Regions from separate parts of the Nocardia sp. X0981 genome, predicted to be linked through region 1. Evidence: riboswitches for the same ligand, from Rfam matches in the RefSeq annotation. Region 1 holds a riboswitch; each other region holds the start of a gene.
The links. Region 1 has a riboswitch for cobalamin ahead of ACYR7D_RS19395 (FecCD family ABC transporter permease). Riboswitches for the same ligand answer to the same signal wherever they lie in the genome.
Positions count from the first base shown of each region.

Region 2: linked by a shared signal. The riboswitch ahead of metE (5-methyltetrahydropteroyltriglutamate--homocysteine S-methyltransferase) and the one ahead of ACYR7D_RS19395 (FecCD family ABC transporter permease) in region 1 are both predicted to bind cobalamin.
Region 3: linked by a shared signal. The riboswitch ahead of ACYR7D_RS20270 (ABC transporter substrate-binding protein) and the one ahead of ACYR7D_RS19395 (FecCD family ABC transporter permease) in region 1 are both predicted to bind cobalamin.

Region 1 is NZ_OZ372435.1:4,424,752-4,429,453, forward strand. It holds gene ACYR7D_RS19385 (ABC transporter substrate-binding protein) at 1-87, opposite strand, end outside; gene ACYR7D_RS19390 (ABC transporter ATP-binding protein) at 87-857, opposite strand; gene ACYR7D_RS19395 (FecCD family ABC transporter permease) at 857-1,909, opposite strand; cobalamin riboswitch at 2,019-2,236, opposite strand; gene ACYR7D_RS19400 (YwaF family protein) at 2,587-3,297, opposite strand; gene ACYR7D_RS19405 (phosphatase PAP2 family protein) at 3,309-4,702, opposite strand, start outside.
Region 2 is NZ_OZ372435.1:6,038,676-6,043,377, reverse strand. It holds gene metE (5-methyltetrahydropteroyltriglutamate--homocysteine S-methyltransferase) at 1-1,950, opposite strand, end outside; cobalamin riboswitch at 2,125-2,263, opposite strand; gene ACYR7D_RS26800 (pyruvate carboxylase) at 2,616-4,702, shown strand, end outside.
Region 3 is NZ_OZ372435.1:4,604,534-4,609,235, forward strand. It holds gene ACYR7D_RS20255 (MarR family winged helix-turn-helix transcriptional regulator) at 1-76, shown strand, start outside; gene ACYR7D_RS20260 (DUF5313 family protein) at 111-515, shown strand; gene ACYR7D_RS20265 (LLM class F420-dependent oxidoreductase) at 545-1,393, opposite strand; cobalamin riboswitch at 1,562-1,718, shown strand; gene ACYR7D_RS20270 (ABC transporter substrate-binding protein) at 1,754-3,355, shown strand; gene ACYR7D_RS20275 (ABC transporter permease) at 3,363-4,337, shown strand; gene ACYR7D_RS20280 (ABC transporter ATP-binding protein/permease) at 4,334-4,702, shown strand, end outside.

The DNA of each region.
Region 1 (4,702 bases):
CGGGGCCTGCTGTACCTCGGCACCGCACGCTGTCGTGCCGAGCACACACGCGACAGCGAGTACCGGTAGCAGCGGAAAAGATCGCATCAGCGTTCCTTCTGGTCGAAAATGATCTGCGGGACACCCAGCCGCGGGTGCTCGACGATATGGCCGCCGATCGAGAACCAGCGGGCGATCACCTCCGCGGTGATCACCTCGTGCGGGCTGCCCGAACACACCAGCCGGCCCGCGTGCAGGACGAAGATCCGGTCGCAGTGCTGGGCGGCCAGATTGAGGTCGTGCAGCGCCGCGACCACGGTGATGCCCAGATCTCGCGCCGCGGCGAGAACGCTGTACTGGTGGTGGACATCGAGATGATTGGTCGGTTCGTCCAGGACGAGTACCCGCGGTTGCTGGGCCAGCGCCCGCGCGATCAGGACCCGCTGGCGTTCACCGCCCGACAGCGACAGGAAGCCGCGTGTGGCGAGATGACCGATATCGGCCGTCGCCATCGCCGCGGCGCAGATCTCCCGATCGCGCCGGCGTGTGCCGCGCAGCAGCGCGGTATGCGGCAGGCGTCCGGTGGCGACCACCTCGGCGGCGGTGTAATCGAAAGGTGTGCTCGTATCCTGGGTGAGCGCGGCCACCCGACGGGCGTTCTCCCGCATGCTGATCGCCGCGATATCCGTACCGTCGACCAGGACCCGGCCGGTTGTCGGTGCCAATGCCCGGTAGAGACAGCGCAGCAGGGTGGACTTCCCGCTGCCGTTCGGTCCCACGATGCCGATGAACCGGCCCGGTTCGGCGGCCAGGGTCACCGACTCGACAACCGCCGTCCCGTCGAACTCGACCGTGACGTTCTCGTAGTCGACCCGCATCAGCCGTACTCCACCAGCGCACCACGGCGGCGCATCAACAGCACGAAAACAGGCACCCCCACCGCGGCGGTGATCGCGCCCAGGGGAAGCTCCTGCGGCGGTACGAGCGTCCGCGAGACCAGATCCGCGGTCACCAGGAACACCGCACCCAGCAGCGGTGCGACGAGAACGAGTCGCCGGTGACCGGCCCCCACCAGCATTCTGGCGATATGCGGTACCACCAGGCCGACGAAACCGATCGCCCCGCAGACCGCGACGAAACAGCCCGTCATGGCGGCGGAGACCACGAACAGCACGATCCGGAACCGGGCGGCGTTCAGACCGAGCGCGGCACCGGCCTCGTCCCCCATCGACAGTGCGTCGAGGTGCCGCGCGGATACGGCGAGCACCGTCAGCCCGAGCGCGGCCACCGCGGCGACCAGGGGCACCATCTGCCAGCTCGCTCCCGCCAGACTCCCGAGCAGCCAGAACATCACGGAACGGGCGGCGTCTCCGTGCGGGGCCGTGAACACCAGCACCGTGGTCGTCGCGGAGAAGCCGTAACCGATGGCGGTGCCGGTGAGTACCAGCCGTAGCGGTACCAGCCCGGAGGCCGAACGTGCCATCAGATAGACGAGCACCGTGGCGCCCAGCGCCCCGGCGAAGGCCGCGGTCGACAGCGCGTAGACACCGAGCGTGCCGAAGACCCCGAACAGTACGACCGCGGTGGCGCCCACCGAGGCACCCGAGGAGATCCCGAGGACGTAAGGGTCGGCGAGTGCGTTACGAACCATGGCCTGAACCAGCAGTCCCACTCCGGCGAGACCGGCTCCGACCAGGGCCGCCAGCAGTACGCGAGGCAACCGCGAGTCGACGACGATCCGGTAGTCGGCGATATCGGCGGTGACCACCGTCGCGCCGGTGAGCTCGGCCCACAGGAACCAGACCGTGTTCCGCCAGGGGATGGGGGCCGCACCCAGCGCCAGAGCGAGCACACAGACCACCACCAGCGCCGTGATCGAGCCGAGGACCGGTACGGCGACGGGCAGCCGGCGCCTCTCGACGGTTCTCATCGGTACAGCTCTACCCGCACCGTCCCATATCGAATGTCCACCGGACAGATGAGCACCACACGACCCATATCTCGTCAACCGTTCCCTCGGAGTCGACAGAGGCCGCGCCGTCGGCGCGGCCGCGCGGGCAGGTCTTCGGGCTCGTGGACAGGACACCGGAATCTCCGGTCTCGCCTACTGGCGGTCGCTTCCCGGGCCGTGGGCCCAGTGCTGATGACCGCGGTCGTTTCCACATACCGCTGCGGGGCAGCTCCGGATTCCCACCGGATTCCCTCTTACGAGCCGCCTGTCCGGAGACGGGCGGCAACCAGCGCACGGTCACAGTAGCATTCCGGTGGTTCGCGAGGTGTTGCCGTCGCGGGCTCGCCGGATGCGCGGTGGCCCTGATGGGGGCGGCGACGGGCCTGTGGCCGGCCGGCGGCAGTGTGACGACGGTGTTCCCGAATACGTCGCGTTTCCACGACGAATGTGGCGACAGTTCCCGGGCCGCGCTCGGTGAACGCCGGTTCGTGGCCGCTCTCCGCCGCGGCCGCGCGATGGGTTCGGATGCCGCTGTGGCGTACGCTCTCCGGGAAGGGGCGATCGCCGCGTCCGGATCGCGGCATGGATCGTCGGTCGGGAGCGAACCGATCGCGATCCGGTGGACGCCTCGGCGCCGGAGTGCGCGGCGGTATCTCCTACCGGCGGTTGTCCGAGGAGGAACCGGCTCGGACCCAAGGCCAGGTCATCACCGCCCATACGATGAGCAACAGGACAGCCACGGTGCCCAGGTACCAGGGCCATGGTCCGAGGACGTCGAGCAGCGACGGGGTCGCGGGTTTCCGGTTGACGAAACCGTAGTTGGTGCCGGCGAATGAATTGACGGCGAAAGTGACCGTCACCCACGCGATCGTCGCCGCCACCGCGAACCGGTAGCTACGCCAGTCCGGGCGCATTCCCACACCCCAGGTCAGATAGATCGCCGCCCAGACCACGAGCAGATGGATCGCCCAGAAGGCCAGGAATTCGTAGTGCGGGAAGTCCGGGCTCTCCAACGCCGGGGACAGGAGCGCCTGCGTGCTGAGGGTGAGGCACCAGTAGTAGGTCAGCGCGTATGCCCAGCGCCGGTGTGACCACAGCGCGTAGCCGGCGACCAGAGTCGCGAGATCGGTCAAGCGCAGTGGGATCGAGCGCTCGACCGTCGGCGGGAATGCTGTGGCGAGGTAGATCACCGCGTACAGCACCAGGGTCACCGCACCGAACGCCCGGCCGAAGTGGCGTACGGTGCGAGTGTCACGCTGTCTTCGTCCGATCAGGACCACCATCACCGCCCCCGTCGCGAACACGGCGAGCACGATCCAGTGCGACAGCCCGTATGCGGAGAATTCCTTCGCCGTCGGTGGCTCCACGCCTGGCTACTCTAGCGATGCCCCGGAGCGATCGGCACGGGCCGGACGACCCACCAGGCGACCGTGGTCCATGTGGAGGCCAGTAGGAGCGAGCCGAGCAGGTCGGTGGGGTGATGCGCCCCGGTGTAGAGCCGCTGCGCCGCTACCAGGAGGGGGATCAGGAGCAGCGCGGCGGCGAGGATCCGGTACCGCCGGCGGTGCGTGGTGAACCACAGGAGTGCGGCGGTGCCGGTGTAGAGGGTCAGCGCGGCGGCGAGGTGGCCGGAAGGGAAACTCGCGGTCGGGGGGAGGCCGGGGTCGAGAGGGGGGACCCGGGGGCGGTCGCGGTCGACGATCGCGGCGACGGTGAGGAACAGCGTGATCTCTCCCAGCAGCGCGATACCGAGGAACACCACCGGCCGCCGGTTCCGGAGTACCGCCACCGCGAGCGCGGCGATGATCAGGGCGGCGGTGATGACGGCGAGAGTGTTGCCGAGTTCGCCGAACACGTCGAGGGCAGCGGCGAGCGTGGGGTCCCGGTGCTCGGCCAGTGCCGCCACGACGCCGTGATCCCACCGGGCGACCGGGTTCCCGGGTGCGAGGTCGCGTACCAGCGTGCCGATGCCGGTGAGCAGTCCGGCGAGCAGCGCCCACGCCACCGCGAGTTCACCGAGGCCGCGCCACGGGTGGGGCATCGTGGGCGTGTGCCGCATCGGAACCGGCCGTAAATCGTCCTTTTCGTCCGGCGCCACCTCACCCGGCAGCGGGCCGGTGCCGGTGCGGCCGGCGTCGCCACGCCAGCGGTGGAAGGCGACGGTGACCGCGGTGAGCCACAACGATCCGAGCAACCAGCCGGCGAGGACGTCGGTGAGGTAGTGCACGCCCAGTGCTATCCGGCTGAGCCCGACAGCCGCTACGAGCAGGACGGCGCACCCCGTCACCACACGTCGGGTGCCGGTGCGCAGCGCGGGTGCGAAAACCAGCAGCACAATGCCGTAGCACACCAGTGAACCCATGGCGTGCCCGCTGGGGAAGCTCCACCCGTCCGTCCGGTAGACGGGGGTTTCCACCACCGGTCGTAGTCGGGCGACGAGCTCTTTGACGACCGGGTTGAGGATGAGCCCGCCCACGCCGGTGAGCACCACATATCCGGCGAGCCGGGGGAGACGACGCAGCAGTAGCCAGAGCGCCCCGACGGCGAGCATCCCGGCCAGCGTGACGGTCGCGCCGAGAGCGGTGACGGTGGTGAGGACATCGCGCAGTAGCGGGTGCGTGGCAACCAGGGCGGTCGTGTGATCGGCGACCGCTTGGTCCGCGCTCTGCAACGGCTCCCACCGTGCCCGGACCAGTGCTGTGAGCACACCGAAGCCGAGACCGGCGGCCACCGTTGCCAGCAGCGCCGCGGTACTGCGTACGGCGAAGCGTT
Region 2 (4,702 bases), 1.6 Mb from region 1:
CTCCGAATAGCACAGATGGGTATGGATCTGGGTCGAATCGGCGACCCCGGAGGTCGCCAGCCGGAACGCCTGCACCGCCCAGTCCAGATAGGCCTGCTGATCCGCTGTGCGCAGCGGGAGCAATTCGCGCAGCGCCGGTTCGTCGACCTGGATGATGCGGATACCCGCGTTCTGCAGATCGACGGTTTCGTCCCGGATGGCCAGCGCGATCTGGCGCGCCGAATCCGCCGGCGGCTGGTCGTCCCGGACGAAGGACCAGGCCAGGATGGTGACCGGCCCGGTGAGCATGCCCTTCACCGGTTTACCGGTGAGCGACTGGGCGAAAGTCGCCCAGTCCACGGTCATCGGCGCCCGGCGCGCGACGTCACCGAACAGAATCGGCGGCCGCACACAGCGGGTGCCGTAAGACTGCACCCAGCCCATATCGGTGGCCGCGAAACCGTCGAGCTGTTCGGCGAAGTACTGCACCATATCGTTGCGTTCCGGTTCGCCGTGCACCAGCACATCCAGTTCGAGTTCTTCCTGCAGGGCGATGACCGCGCTGATCTCCGCGCGCATGCGGCGCTCGTATTCCGCCTGATCGATCTCGCCCTTGCGCAGCGCGGCGCGGGCCACCCGGATCGCCGGGGTCTGCGGATAGGAACCGATCGTGGTGGTCGGCAGCGGAGGCAACTGGAGACGGTCCTGCTGCAGGGCCCGCCGCTCGTCGGCGGGACCGCGCCGGAGGGCATCCGGCCCCAGGGCCGCCAGCCGGGCCCGCACCCGCGGGTTGCTGATCCGAGGATCGGCCCGGCGGCTCGCCGCCGCGTCCCGTGCCCGGGCCAGCTCCGCCGCCACCGCCTCGGTTCCCTTGTTCAGTCCGGTGGCCAGTAACCGGACCTCGGCGACCTTTTCCGCCCCGAAAGCGAGCCAGGAGCGCAGGGTGTCGTCCAACCGGGTTTCCACGGCCAGTGTGTACGGCACGTGGAGCAGGGAGCACGAGGTGGACACCGCCACCGACCGCGCCGACCCGAGCAGGGTGGCGAGCGTGGACAACGCCCGGTCCGGATCGGTACGCCAGACATTGCGGCCGTCCACCACACCCGCGACCACGAGCTTGTCCGCCAGCGCCGGTACCGCGGCCGGAGCGGCGATATCGGTGCCGGACACCAGATCGATGGCTATGCCCTCGATATCGGTTCCGGCCAGGGCGGCCAGCGCTGGACCCGGATCCCCGAAATAGGTGGCGACCAGGAGCGCGGGCCGGTCCCGGCCGGTCGTCAGCTCGGTGTAGACACGGCGTACGGCCGCCAGCTCGTCGCCGGTCAGGTCGGTGACCAGCGCCGGTTCGTCGAATTGCGCCCACTCCGCGCCCGCCGCGTCGAATTCCCGCAGCAGCTCCCGGTACAGCGGGATCAGCTCGTCCACCCGGTCCGTTCCGGCGCCGCCGGTCGTCTTGGCCAGTTTCAGGAAGGTGATCGGCCCGATGACGACGGGCCGGGCCGCGACGCCGAGCTCGATCGCCTCGCGGACCTGCGCCAGCAACTCCGCGGAATGCAGCGCGAAGGTCGTCTCGGGGCCGATTTCGGGAACCAGATAGTGGTAGTTGGTATCGAACCACTTGGTCATCTCCAGCGGCTCCACCGAATCGGTACCGCGGGCGGCGGCGAAATAGCGGTCCAGCGGATCGGTGATATCGGCGACCCGCGGTGGTAGCGCGCCCAGCAGCACGGCCGTATCGAGCATCTGGTCGTAATAGGAGAAGGTGCCCACCGGTATCGAGTCCAAGCCGGCGGCTCGCAGTTCGGCGTACTGGTCACGGCGCAGCGTACGACCGGTTTCGCGCAGCTGCGCGGCATCGCTGCGCCCGGCCCAATAGGATTCGGTGGCGCGTTTGAGCTCGCGGCGCGGCCCCACCCGGGGGAGCCCGAGAACCGTTGCGGTGAAGGGTGTTCGCGAAAGAGAAGTCATGGTGTTCTCCAGTGCTGAAGTTCGACGACCATCGCCTTACGCGGGTGCACGGGCACCGATGAGACCCCGGACGAGCCCGGCGCACGGCCGGGCTCGGATGTCGACACTGGTGGACCGTGCCGCCCTGTCCACGAGGCGGTGGTCACCGGATACGGCGTATCCGGTACAACGGGCAGGTCTTCGGACTCGCGGGCACCGGCCGATCCGGCCGACCTACTGGCCGTCGCTTCCCGGGTTGTGTGCCCAGTGCTCATGACGGCGGTCGTTCCCGCTCACCGCTGCGGGACAGTTCCGGATTCCCACCGGATTCCCTCTCACCCGCGCGTCGCGGGCTTCGACGCCGGGGCGGACGTTCGGGGCTCCAATTCGTCCGGCCGGCGAACCAGCTGCGGGACCCACTCTAGCCCGGTTCCATTCCGGTACCCGGTTCGCTCGGGCACTCGGAGTGGCGGCGTAGAGATTCCGGCCGGCCACGCGGGCGCGGGTGCAGGGAGGATAGCCGGATATTGGCCGGGACGGCGGTACCGCACAGCCCGCCCCCGCGGGCGGTGAGCCGTGACGCCACGGTGACCATTGGTTCGCAGCGATGCGAAACCGCTTTGTGAAGTTCCTGCGAAGTGGACTTCGCTGTCGAACCTGGGTGTGGGGCCGGGTACCTTGGGTCAATGTTCTCGAAAGTCTTGGTTGCCAACCGCGGCGAAATTGCCATCCGAGCCTTCCGCGCGGCGTACGAGCTCGGTATCGGGACGGTTGCCGTCTTCCCGCACGAGGACCGGAATTCGGTCCACCGCCTGAAGGCGGACGAGGCATACGAGATCGGTGAGCAGGGCCATCCGGTTCGTGCGTATCTCTCCGTCGAAGCGATCATCGAGGCCGCCAAGACCGCCGGCGCGGATGCGATATACCCGGGGTACGGCTTCCTGTCGGAGAACCCGGATCTGGCCGCGGCCTGCGCACGGGAAGGGATCACCTTCATCGGGCCGTCGGCCGAGGTTCTCGAACTCGCCGGGAACAAGGCCCGCGCGATCGCCGCGGCGAAGGCGGCCGGGCTGCCCGTACTGGCTTCCAGCGCACCCTCGGCCGATATCGCGGAACTGCTGACGGCGGCCGAATCCATGGAATTCCCCCTTTTCGTCAAAGCCGTCGCCGGTGGCGGTGGCCGGGGTATGCGGCGGGTCGCCGAGCCCGCGGCGCTGCGGGAGGCGATCGAGGCAGCCTCGCGGGAGGCGGAATCGGCCTTCGGTGATCCGACCGTCTTCCTGGAACAGGCCGTGGTCGACCCGCGCCATATCGAGGTGCAGATCCTGGCCGACACCCACGGCAATGTGATGCATCTGTTCGAGCGCGACTGTTCGCTGCAGCGGCGGCACCAGAAGGTGATCGAGCTGGCACCCGCGCCGAATCTCGACCCCGAGCTGCGCGACCGTATCTGCGCCGACGCGGTCGCCTTCGCCCGCGAGATCGGTTACAGCTGCGCCGGTACGGTGGAATTCCTGCTGGACGCGCGCGGGAACCATGTGTTCATCGAGATGAATCCGCGGATCCAGGTCGAGCATACGGTGACCGAGGAGATCACCGATGTGGACCTGGTGCAATCGCAGTTGCGTATCGCCGCGGGGGAGAGCCTGGCCGATCTCGGGCTCGCTCAGGACACGGTGACCATTCGCGGTGCCGCCCTGCAGTGCCGGATCACCACCGAAGACCCCGCCAACGGTTTCCGGCCCGATACCGGCCGCATCACGGCCTACCGCACCCCCGGCGGCGCCGGTATCCGCCTGGACGGTGGCGCGAATCTCGGCGCCGAGATCGGGGCCTATTTCGATTCCATGCTGGTCAAGCTCACCTGCCGGGGCCGGGATTTCCCGGTGGCGGTGGCGCGGGCGCGGCGCGCGCTCATGGAGTTCCGGATCCGCGGTGTCACCACGAACATTCCCTTCCTGCTCGCGGTACTCGCGGACGAGGATTTCACGGCGGGCCGGATCACCACCTCCTTCATCGATGAACGCCCGGGTCTGCTGGCCACCCGCGAGTCCGCCGACCGCGGCACCAAGATCCTGAACTATCTGGCCGATATCACCGTGAACAAACCGCACGGTGCCCGGCCGACGGCGGTGTACCCGCACGACAAACTGCCGGCGATCGACCTGTCGGTACCGCCGCCGGACGGTTCGCGGCAGAAGCTGCTGGCGCTGGGGCCGGAGGGTTTCGCGCGGGCACTGCGGGAACAGAAGGCGGTGGGGGTCACCGATACCACCTTCCGCGATGCGCATCAGTCGTTGCTGGCGACGCGGGTACGCACCAACGGGTTGCTGGATGTCGCCGGGCACGTCGCGCGTCTCACCCCGGAACTGTTGTCGGTCGAGGCGTGGGGCGGCGCCACCTACGATGTGGCCCTGCGGTTCCTCTACGAAGACCCGTGGGAGCGCCTCGCCGCGCTGCGCGAGGCGATTCCGAACATCTGTCTGCAGATGCTGCTGCGCGGCCGCAACACCGTGGGCTACACCCCCTACCCGGAACGGGTGACGCGCGCCTTCGTCGCCGAGGCCACCGAAACCGGTATCGATATCTTCCGGATCTTCGACGCGCTGAACAATGTCGACCAGATGCGCCCGGCGATCGACGCGGTCCGGGAAACCGGCACCGCGATCGCGGAGGTCGCGCTGAGCTACACCGGCGATCTGACCGACCCCGACGAGAAGCTCTACACACTGGACTACTACCTGAAGCTGGCCGAGCAGATCGTCGACGCGGG
Region 3 (4,702 bases), 180 kb from region 1:
GTTGCGGGAGATCCTGATCCGGGTGAACACCGCCGCCCGGCGCGCGGGGCCGGCCCGCACGGACGGCGAACCGTGAACCGTGCGGACGGCCGACCGCCGTGCACCGTGGTATGAGCTCGTACAAACAGGAGGATCCGGTGACCGAACGAACCCCGACGATCGGGCAGCGCGTCAGTTATATCTGCGGAGCGACGCTGCCGCCGTCCATGCGGCAATGGGTCCTGCGCGACCAGACGGGCCCGGGGGCCGCGCGCCGGTATCTGCTGCGCTTCCTCGTCCCGCCGATTCCGCTTCTCTGTCTGTTCCTTCTGGTGCCGGGACCATTGTGGGTGGGCCTCTCGATGGCCGGATTACTGTACCTTCCGCTGGCCTTCTTCACGATCGCGTTGATGTATGTGTACCGGCGCCACCTACTGGTCAAGCACGGTCTCGATCCCGCGCTGGCCACCGCCGACCGGCTCCGCCGGGCAGCCGAGGAACGCGCCGGTTACGAACTGCGCCACGGCCGCGGCTGAGGCGGTGGCGCGGGCCCGAGGGGCCGGGCTCACGAAGCGAGCCCGGAATCCCGGATGGCCTCGGCCAGCGGCTCCAGCACGGCCGGATCGTGCGGAGTGGGTAGATAGATGATCGCGAGTTCCAGGCCTTCGGCGCCCAGTGCGGCCGCCCAGTCGACGACCTCGCCGTAGCCGAGCCGCGGGTCCAGCCGCTTCTGCGCCGAGAGCGTGATCTCCGTGGGGTCGCGACCGATATCGGCGCAGTGTGCCGCCAGCACATCGCGCTTACGGGCGAATTCCGCGGTGGTTCCGGAAACGAAGTTCCAGTGCTGGGCGTAGCGGGCGGTGATGCGGAGGGTGCGTTTCTCACCGTTGCCGCCGATGCAGATCGGAGGGTGCGGACGCTGTGGGCCCTTGGGTTCGTTGCGGGCGGCGGCCAGTTGATAGAACTTGCCGTCGAAATCCGTCGTCTCCTGGCTCAACAGCCCGATGAGTACCTGGCAGGCCTCCTCGAACCGGTCGAGGCGTTCGGTGATACTCCCCAGCTCGATGCCGTAGGCGCCGGATTCCTCCTCGTTCCAGCCGGCGCCGATACCGAGTTCGAGGCGACCACCGGAGATGATGTCGAGGGTGGCGGCCATATTGGCCAGGACCGCGGGATGCCGGTAGTGCACCCCGGTCACCATCGTGCCGAGCCGTAAGCGTTCGGTGGCCTGTGCCAGGGCGGTCAGGGTGGTCCAGCCTTCCAGGCACGGGCCGGTGGAATCGGCGAAGATCGGATAGAAGTGGTCGAAGGTCCATCCGGATTCGTAGATATCGATATCGTCCGCGGCGCGCCAGACGGTCAACATATCGGCCCAGGTTGTTTCCTGCGGTGCAGTTTTGAACGCGAATCGCATATCGACAGGCTAGGAGTTGAAGTGCGCTCCAGATCAAGCCCGGCCTCGGCGTGTCCGGCGGGCTCGTTCGAGACGCCCGCCCGCCGATTCACGATCCGGCTGCGGCGGGCCGAGCGAAGAGTGAGACGGCCGTGCCGTTCGGGTGACCGGTTCGCCTCCGGCGTGACGGTCTGCCGGTAACGTTTGTTCCGGTGCAGGGAACACCGGTGGGAATCCGGGGCTGTCCCGCAACTGTCACCGAGGAGCGATCCGCCATGCGTGGCCACGACCTACCCGGGTCGGAAGGCCGGCGGGGATGCGTCGATCCGGGAGCCAGGACACCTGCGCCCACGGTAACGGGTGACACCCACGAGGATGGCTATGAACAACTCCACAACAGGTCGGTCCGGTCTCGGCCGTCGACGGCTGCTGGCCGGGACCGCGGGGCTGATCGGGCTCACGGCATTGGCCGGTGTCCCGGTCCTCACCGGCTGCGGCACCGGCGGCGGGCCGTCCGGGCCCCCGGCAGGCCCGCCGCGACCGGGCGGCCGGCTGCGGTCGGTGATCGCGGGCCGATCCGCGACCGCCGATGTGCTGGATCCGCACGAGGCGGGCAGTTCCGCCGGCGGTGCGGTATCGAAGAACGTCTGGGACAAACTCGTCGCGTACAACAACGACCTCACCCTGCGCTATCGGCTCGCCCGGTCGCTGGAACCGAATGCCGACGGGAGCGTCTGGCGGATCTCGCTGCGGCCGGGCGTGGTGTTCAGTGACGGCAGTCCGCTCACCTCGCGGGACGTGCTGTGGAGCTTCGAACGGATGCTGGACCCGGCGCGCTCCTCCGCCGGTGATCTCGCGATGGTCGATATGCCCCGGACCCGGGCCGATGGTGAACTGGACGTATTGGTGGCGATGAAAACGCCCCTCGCCGACTTCGGTTCCGTACTGGCGGGCTGGTACTGCTACATCGTCAAGGAGGGGACCACGGACTTCGGCGAACACACCCTGCCGGTGGGGACGGGTCCGTTCGCGCTGGCGAAATGGTCGCCCGGTGACCGGACGCTGCTGCGGCGCAACGATCGCCACTGGGACGGACCGGCGCCGCTGGACGAGGTCGAGATCATTCAGATCGCCGAGACCGAGGCGCGGATGAACGCGTTCCTGTCCGGCGAGGCCGATGTGGTGCACGAGCTGAGTTATCTGCAGGCCCGCAATCTGGAGAGCGACCCCACGGCAACCGTGATCGTTCCTCCGGAAGGCCTGATGGGCGCTCTTCAAATGCGTGTCGACCTGCCGCCCTTCGATGATGTGCGAGTCCGGCAGGCAATGCGGCTGGCTGTGGACCGGCAAGCGATGGTCGATTCGGTTTACTACGGGTACGGCGAGATCGGCAACGATATCTACGGGAAAGGTGCCCCTTTCTACAACGACACCCTGCCCCAGCGGACCTGTGATCCGCAGCGCGCCCGCGAACTACTGCGCGCGGCCGGTAAAGAGAACCTCGAGGTCACCTTGCCGACAGCCGACGGCATGCCGGGGATGGTGGAGTCGGCGACCCTGTTCGCCGAGCACGCCAAAGCGGCCGGAATCACCGTCCGGCTCGAATCCACTCCGGCCGATACCTATTTCTCCCAGGTCACCGGGAAACGGCCACTGACCCATATCGGCTGGTGGAACTACAGCCTCGACTACTTCTACGGCCAGACCGCCACCAGTTCGTCCCCGAGCAACGGTACCGGCTGGCGCCGGCCCGCCTGGGACGCGAAGTTCGCGCAGGCCCGCGCCGCCATGGACCCGCAGCGGCGCCGCGAGCTGTACTTCGAACTGCAGGAAGAACTGTGGAACGAAGGCGGCTACATCCTGCACAGCTTCGCCAGACGACCCGACGCCGCACGCAATATCGTCGGGGGAATGCGCCCCGGTGTCCCGGGGACCGACGACTGGGCGAATTACGCCACCACCTGGCTCGCGGCCCAGGGCTGAGGCCGCCGTGCTGCGTTATTTCCTGCGGCGGGCCGGGGCCGGTGTCGGTGTGCTGGGCACCGTGACGGTGCTCGTCTTCGGATTGTTCGAGTTGCTGGATTCGGATGCGGCGGTGGTGATCCTGTCCCGCAGTGGGGCAGGCGACCCGTCACCGGAGCAGTTGGCCGCCCTGCGGTCCGAATTGGGACTGGACCGGCCCGCGCCGATCCGGTTCGCCGAATGGGTGACCGATTTCCTGCGCGGTGATCTCGGTGAGTCACTGATATCGGGCCGGCCGGTGGCCGACGTTCTGCTCGATCGGCTGGCCAACAGCGCCGCGCTGGCACTGTTGACGATCGTATTGCTGATTCCGCTGGCGCTCGGGCTGGGCCTGCTGGCCGGTGCCCGGCCGGGTTCCCGGACCGACCGGGTGATCAGCGTCGCGGCCCTGACGGTCGAATCGATACCGTCGTTCGTTCTCGGTGTGCTGCTGGTGGCCGTGGTCGCGCTGTCGCTGCGGCTGGTACCGGCGGTATCGCTGGTGCCCACCGGCGCCAGTGTCTGGGACCGGCCGGAGATACTGGTCCTACCGGTGGTCTGTCTGCTGCTGGGGTTGTCACCGCATCCGGCCCGGATCGTGCGGGCGCAGACCACCGAGGTCGTCGCCTCCGCCTACATCCGGACCGCCCGGCTGAACGGTGTCGGCGGCCTCCGCTTGCTCCTGCGGCACGTTGCCCCCAACGCGGTATCCGCCTCCATCCACCCCCTCGCGGGGTCAGTGGCCGGTCTCATCGGCGGGATCGCCGTCGTGGAAACCCTGTTCTCCTATCCGGGGGTGTCGAAGGAATTGCTGACCGCGATCTCGGCCCGTGATTACCCGTTCGTCCAGTCCGCCGCGGTGCTGCTGGCCGCGTTCGGCATCGGGGTCTATCTGCTCGCGGATATGCTCGCTCTGCTGGTCAGCCCCCGCGCCAGGGCTCTGGTGGGGGAGGGCCGGTCGTGAGAAGGGCGTGGCGGTCGGTGATTCTCGCGGGCGTTCTGGGGGTGGTCGCGCTCGGCCCGCTACTGGCCCCGCACTCGCCCACGGCCTCGGTCGGAGCTCCGTTCCGGCCCCCGGGCCCGGGGCATCCGCTGGGCACCGATGTGGTCGGTCGCGACGTGCTCTCGCGTCTTCTGCACGGAGGCTGGGCGCTGCTCGGGATCGCGGTGGTAGCGCTGCTCGTCGCCTACACGCTGGGGCTGGCCCTGGGGCTGATCGCCGGGTTGCGGCCGCGCGCGGATTCCTGGCTCATGCGGCCGGTCGACGCGGTGGTGGTCATCCCGTGGTTCCTGCTTCTCGCGGTGATCGCGACGGCTCTCGGTGCCGGG